DNA from 3 places in the Bradyrhizobium sp. LCT2 genome. Region 1 is predicted to be linked to each of the others. Evidence: predicted binding sites of a transcription regulator. Region 1 holds the regulator's gene; each other region holds the start of a gene.
The links. Region 1 encodes PhoB, which activates phosphate uptake and scavenging genes when phosphate is short. Its sites were predicted from a motif close to TGTCATNNANCTGTCAT; they were not measured.

Region 1 (2,264 bases):
ACGTCGCGCTCGGCCAGCGCGTCGTCGCCACCGACACCGAGCTCGACGCGCTGCAGAAGCGCATCGAGGAGCGCGCCGTGCTCACCATCGCCCGCCGCCAGCCGATGGCGGTCGATCTGCGCGAGATCGTCGGCGCCATGCGCGTTGCGACCGATCTCGAGCGCATCGGCGACCTCGCCAAGAACATGGGCAAGCGCGTCGCGGCGCTGGAGACGGATTTTCATCCGCTCAAGCTGTTCCGCGGCCTCGAGCACATGACCGACCTCGTGCAGCAGCAGGTCAAGTCGGTGCTGGACGCCTATGCCGCGCATGATCTGCCGGCGGCGATGGCGGTGTGGAAGGGCGACGAGGAAGTCGACGCCATCTGCACCTCGCTGTTCCGCGAGCTCCTCACCTACATGATGGAGGATCCGCGCAACATCTCGTTCTGCATCCATCTGATGTTCTGCGCCAAGAACATCGAGCGGATCGGCGACCACGCCACCAACATCGCCGAGACCGTGTTCTACATGATCGAGGGCCAGGCGATCACCGACAAGCGGCCGAAGGGCGACATGACGACCTTCGCCACGACGGTCCCGAATACCTGAAGACTTAAGGAGCGACGACACCATGGGCGCACGCATTATGGTGGTTGAGGACGAGGAAGCTCTCACCGAGCTTCTCCGCTACAACCTCGAAGGCGACGGCTATGATGTGGAGACGGTGATGCGCGGCGACGACGCCGACACCCGCCTCAAGGAACACATCCCCGATCTGATCGTACTCGACTGGATGCTGCCGGGACTGTCAGGCATCGAGCTGTGCCGCCGGCTGCGGACCCGGCCCGAGACCAAGCAGCTCCCGATCATCATGCTCACCGCGCGCGGCGAGGAGAGCGAGCGGGTGCGGGGTCTTGCGACCGGCGCCGACGACTACATCGTCAAGCCGTTCTCGGTGCCGGAGCTCCTGGCGCGCGTGAAGGGCCTGCTGCGGCGCGCAAGCCCGGAGCGGCTCGCAACGGTGCTGGCCTATGGCGACATCGAGCTCGATCGCGACAAGCGCCGCGTCGCGCGCTCGGGCCGGCCGATCGACCTCGGCCCGACCGAATATCGCCTCTTGGAGTTCTTCCTGGAGCATCCCGGCCGCGTGTTCTCGCGCGAGCAGCTGCTCGACAGCGTCTGGGGCCGCGACATCTACATCGACGAGCGCACCGTCGACGTCCACATCGGCCGCCTGCGCAAGCTGCTCAATCTCGGCCGCGAGCAGGATCCCATCCGCACCGTCCGCGGAGCCGGCTACGCGCTGGATGATCGCTTTGCGAAGGCGGAGCAGACGTAAGCTAGGGGCGAGTTGGTTTGGCGAGCTGTCGCCACGATATCGGTGTCGTCCCGGCGAAGGCCGGGACCCATAACCCCAGGGCGCAATTGTTTGCGCGACAAGGGTAACTCCGTGTCCCCGTAACCACATCTGCTGGTGGTTATGGGTCCCGGCCTTCGCCGGGACGACATCGGAGTGTGTCGATCCGTCATCGCGTGACGGCGCCGTCTTTGCAATCAGCTAGAGCGACAAACTCACCGCGAGGGCTTCGCCGGTGCGCGCCGGCGATCCGCGGCGGGCTGATATGCCACGCGCGAGTGCTGCGCGCAGTAGGGCAGGCCCGACAGCGCCCTGCCGCCGCAGAAGAAGAAATCCGGGCTCGAGGGATCGCCGACCGGCCAGTGGCAGGTCGCCTCGTTCAGCTCCAGCAGCGACAGCCGCTGGCTCATCGGCACCACGTTGTCGTAGGTGACCGGTTCGGCCTCCACCTCGACCTCGAAGGCCTGCGCCAGCGCGGTGTTGCCGCGCGCAATGGGGCGGCTCACCCGCATCATGTGCTGCGCGGGGCGCGCCTTGCGCGGCCGCGGAGCCGCCGATGAGGGGCTCTTGGCGCGGCCGGATAGGCCGAGCCTGTGTACCTTGCCGATCACGGCATTGCGGGTCACGTTCCCGAGCTCGGCTGCGATCTGGCTGGCCGATAATCCGGCCTCCCAGAGCTTTTTCAACTGCTCGACGCGATCGTCGGACCAGGTCAAAACCGTCATTGCACCCTTTCCCTCGCCGTGCGGCTGCCATCCTGGCGCCTCGCGGCGAATGCCTAAGCCTCGAAAAACCCGTGCCGTCAGAATCCCTTAAGGCTCGCCGGGCGCGCCGATAACGCCCGAACGTCTACGCCGGTACATGAGGACTTAGAGGATCAGAAACACTGCACGAGATGTCGTATCTGACAAGCCAAACGCTACAAT
Region 2 (2,264 bases), 2.2 Mb from region 1:
GGTGCCGGGCAGCTTGAGGTCGAGGAACGCCTCGAGATTCTTCTCCACCGCGACGCGGCCGACCGAGAGGAACACCGGAGCCGGCAGGCAGAGATCGATCGCGCGGGGATGGAACAAGTGCGTGTCGACACCGCGCGGCCACAGCACGACATTGTCAAAGCCGCGCTCGGTCAGCTCGCGGGCGAGCGCCGGGGTCGCCGCCATCACGGCGCGGCTGGGCGCATGGAAGCGACGCAGCGCCCGCCAGATCAGCGAGCCCGGAACCGGCACACGGGCGCGGACATATTCAGGGAAGCGGGTGTGGAAGCTGGTCGTGAACGGCAGCTTGCGCTGGCGGCAATAGCGGCGGACCATCAGGCCGATCGGCCCTTCGGTCGCGATATGGATGCTGTCGGGACGGGCTTCCGCGATCAGCTTCGCGATTCGCGCCGGGCGCGGCATCGCGAGCCGCACGTCGCGATAGCTCGGCATCGCGAAGGTGCGGAACGACTGCGGCGTCAGGAAATTGAACTCGACGCCAAGACCTTCAATGCTAAGACCTTCGACGCTAAGCCCTTTGGCGGCGTCAGCAAGCTTGGTCAGCGTCCGAACCACACCGTTGACTTGCGGGTGCCAGGCGTCGGTCGCGACCAGGATGCGCATCAGGCGGCCCTTGCTGCCACTTGCGGCACCTGCGCGGGCTTCTGCAACTGATCCGCCCAGGTGATGATCTCGAAATGGCCGTCGTCGTGCTCGACCAGCGCGGTGCAGCTCTCCACCCAGTCGCCGCAGTTCATGTAGCGGATGCCGGCCTCGTCGCGGATCACGGCATAGTGGATGTGGCCGCAGATCACGCCGTCGGCGTCGTGACGGCGCGCTTCGGCGGCAAGCGCCTGCTCGAACGCGCCGATATAGTTGACGGCGTTCTTGACCTTCTGCTTGGCCCATTGCGACAGCGACCAATAGGGCACCTTGAACATGCGCCGGAAGAAGTTGACGAAGCGATTCATCTGGATCGCAAAGTCGTAGGCCTTGTCGCCGAGATGGGCGAGCCAGCGCGCGTTCTGCACCACGAGGTCGAAGATGTCGCCGTGGATGACGAGATAGCGCTTGCCGTCCACGCCGGTGTGGACGGTGTTCTCGACCACGTCGATGCCGCCGAAATGCGTGCCGTAATAGTTGCGCAGGAACTCGTCGTGATTGCCGGGGATGTAGATCACCTTGGCACCCTTGCGCGCCTTGCGCAAAAGCTTCTGCACGAGGTCGTTATGCGATTGCGGCCAGTGCCAGCTCGATTTCAGCGCCCAGCCGTCGACGATGTCGCCGACGAGATAGATCGTCTCGGCGTCATGGTAGCGCAGGAAGTCCAACAGAAGGTCGGCTTGTGAACCGCGGGCTCCGAGATGAACGTCGGAGATGAACAAGGTGCGAAAGCGCCTTTCAGGGCTTTCGTCACTCACATCGTAGCTTCCCATGCGACAGCCTGTAACAATATCCCGTGACAGGGGGATGACCGATTGAACCTTTGAGGCACCCTCAGATACGAATCAAACCTCGCCTCGCCCTCCCCGCGAATATCAGTCGCATGCGACAATCAGGCGACACGAAGCGGCCATGGCTGTCCGCAAAAGCCCGGTCCCCGTCGCCTTGTTGGTTAACGGCCGGGGCCGGCGCGCAGCTCGAAGCCGGCGTCAGTAAAATTTGTGAAAATGATGGATCGGCCCGTGGCCGTGGCCGACGCCGAAGCGGTCGGCAGCGGCAATCGCGGCGCTGATCCAGGCCTTGGCGTTGCGCACCGCCTGCTCGAGAGTCTCGCCCTTGGCGAGACCCGCTGCCACGGCGGAGGACAGCGAACAGCCGGTGCCATGGGTGTTTTTGGTCGCGACGCGGGGCGCGGCGAGCGCGATCGTGCTTTCGGACGTGACGAGATAGTCGATGCTCTCGGCGCCCTCGCCGTGTCCGCCCTTGATCAGGACCGCACGGCAGCCGAGCGCCAGCAGCCGGCGCCCCTGGCCTTCGATCCCGGCCTCGCTGGCCGCGGCGGGCTCGCCGAGGAGAGCTGCCGCCTCCGGCAGGTTCGGCGTGATCACCGAGGCCAGCGGCATCAGTCGCATGCGCAGGGCTTCCACGGCTTCGGACGCCAGCAGGCGGTCGCCCGATGTCGCGACCATCACGGGATCGAGCACCACATGGCGCGGCTTCCAGTGCGCCAGCGCGGCTGCGATCGCATCGATGCTGGCGGCCTGGGCCACCATGCCGATCTTCACCGCGCCGACGTCGAGATC
Region 3 (2,264 bases), 4.2 Mb from region 1:
AGTGCCCTTTCACGCTGGAAACGAAACATTGGCCCTCGACCGGAAAGATCTCGCCATCCTCGCGGAACTCACGACCAACGCGCGGGCCAGCCACACCGAGCTTGCCAACAAGGTCGGACTATCCAGCACGGCGCTGGCGCGGCGGCAGAAGGCGCTGGAGGACGACGGCTACATCCAGGCCTATCAGGCCGCGCTCGACCTGGCGCAGTTCGGCCTCACCACGACGGTGCTGGTGCGCATTGCGCTGGAGAGCCAGAGCGACGAAGCGCTGAAAGCGTTCGAGGCGGAGGTGGTGAAATGCCCCTCCGTCGTGCGTTGCTTCCTGATGTCGGGCACCGACGACTACATCCTGATCGTGCTCGCGCGCGACATCCAGGATTTCGAGCGCATCCACCGCACCGAGCTGTCACGCCTGCCGCGCGTCGCGCGGGTGCAATCGAGCTTTGCGCTGCGCGAAGTCGTCAACCGCGCGGTGCCGACGGTGGTGTTCAGCGAGGCCAAGCGGTAGCGGACTTCTCCCTCTCCCCGTTCTTACGGGGCCGCGCCGAGCTTCGCTCGCGCTGAGAGCGTTGGAGTGAGGGGCTGCACCCACAAAGGCGGTGATAGTCGGACTCGCGGAAGCTCCTCCTCGCCCGGATTGCTGCGCAATCCGCCTCTCCCCGCAAGCGGGGAGAGGCGAAACGCCAGCCGCAGCTCCTGTCATCCAACTGTCATCGAATGTGCCGAGAGCTGTGTCTCCAGTACATTCGGGACAGATAATGGACTATTTCAAGCGCTTCAACTTCCTGTTCGCCGCACCCGTGTTCGACGCCGACGACCTCGAAGGCGTCCGCTTCAACCAGATCATCGAGGAAATCCAGCGCTCCGGCTTCGAGGTCGTCCGGGCCCGCAAGCTGGAGGACGCGGAGATCGCGGTGCAGACCGACGCCGCGATCGGCTGCATGGTGGTGGACTGGGGCAAGAAGGGCCTGGAGGGCAAGACCTCGGCGCTGATTAATTTGATGCGGCGCCGCGGCCTCGACTTCCCGATCATCCTCCTGATCCGGCGCAAGCGGTTCGAGGATCTGCCGGTCGAGGTGCTCGACTTCATCGACGGCTATGTCTTCCTCTCCGAGGAGACGCCGACCTTCATCGCCAAGAACCTGATCAGCCGGCTCAAGCAATATGCCGAGACGCTGAAGACGCCGTTCTTCGGCGCGTTGGTCGACTATGCCGAGGAAGGCAACCAGCTCTGGACCTGTCCGGGCCACAATGGCGGCGTGTTCTACAATCGCAGCCCCATCGGCCGGGTGTTCGTCGAGCATCTCGGCGAATCCGTGTTCCGCGACGACCTCGACAATTCCGTGCTCGACCTCGGCGACCTCCTCACCCATGAGGGCCCGGCGCTGAAGGCGCAGAAGGAAGCCGCCCAGATCTTCGGCGCGGAGAAGACCTATTTCGTGCTCAATGGCACCTCGACCTCGAACAAGGTCGCGCTCGGCGCGCTCGTCACCGACGGCGACCTCGTGCTGTTCGACCGCAACAACCACAAGGCCGCCCATCACGGCGCGCTGATGATCAATGGCGGCATCCCGGTCTACGTCCCGACCATCCGCAACGCCTGGGGCCTGATCGGCCCGATGCGCTGGGACATGCTCGACGAGAAGGCCCTGCGCGAGGCGATCCGCAGCCATCCGCTGGTCAGGGATCGCGACGCCTGGCGCAAGGAACGGCCGTTCCGCGTCGCCGTGGTCGAGCAGTGCACCTATGACGGCTCGATCCACAGCGCCGAGATGATCCTGAAGCGCATCGGCCATCTCTGCGAATACATCCTGTTCGACGAGGCCTGGGCCGGCTTCATGAAATTCCACCCCCTCTATGCCGGCCGCTTCGCCATGGGCCTCGCGAACCTTCCCCCGGAAGCGCCCGGCATCATCGCGACGCAGTCGACCCACAAGCAGCTCGCGAGCTTCTCGCAGGCCTCGCAAATCCACATCAAGGACCGTCACATCCGCGGCCAGAAGCGGCGGGTCGAGCACCGCCGCTTCAACGAAAGCTTCATGCAGCACGCTTCCACGTCACCGTTCTACCCGCTGTTCGCATCCCTCGACGTCGGCGCGCAGATGATGAAGGGGCGCTCCGGCGAAGTGCTGTGGGACGACACGATCCGGCTCGGCATCGAGCTGCGCAAGAAGATCCGCGCGATGCGGCGTGAGTTCGAGGAGAAGGAGCAGAACCCCGATCGGCGCTGGTTCTTCGAGCCCTTCGTCCCGGATCGCGTCGCC

Region 2: the regulator PhoB is predicted to act here: its motif matches at 1,478-1,494, upstream of EI171_RS17835 (UDP-2,3-diacylglucosamine diphosphatase).
Region 3: the regulator PhoB is predicted to act here: its motif matches at 698-714, upstream of EI171_RS32120 (Orn/Lys/Arg decarboxylase N-terminal domain-containing protein).

What each region holds. Positions count from the first base shown of each region.
Region 1 is NZ_CP034432.1:1,545,280-1,547,543, forward strand. Features, by position in the region: gene phoU (phosphate signaling complex protein PhoU) at 1-590, shown strand, start outside; gene phoB (phosphate regulon transcriptional regulator PhoB) at 613-1,320, shown strand; gene EI171_RS07915 (GcrA family cell cycle regulator) at 1,554-2,063, opposite strand.
Region 2 is NZ_CP034432.1:3,702,112-3,704,375, reverse strand. Features, by position in the region: gene EI171_RS17840 (glycosyltransferase family 1 protein) at 1-642, opposite strand, end outside; gene EI171_RS17835 (UDP-2,3-diacylglucosamine diphosphatase) at 642-1,454, opposite strand; gene thiD (bifunctional hydroxymethylpyrimidine kinase/phosphomethylpyrimidine kinase) at 1,671-2,264, opposite strand, start outside.
Region 3 is NZ_CP034432.1:6,734,590-6,736,853, forward strand. Features, by position in the region: gene EI171_RS32115 (Lrp/AsnC family transcriptional regulator) at 29-508, shown strand; gene EI171_RS32120 (Orn/Lys/Arg decarboxylase N-terminal domain-containing protein) at 759-2,264, shown strand, end outside.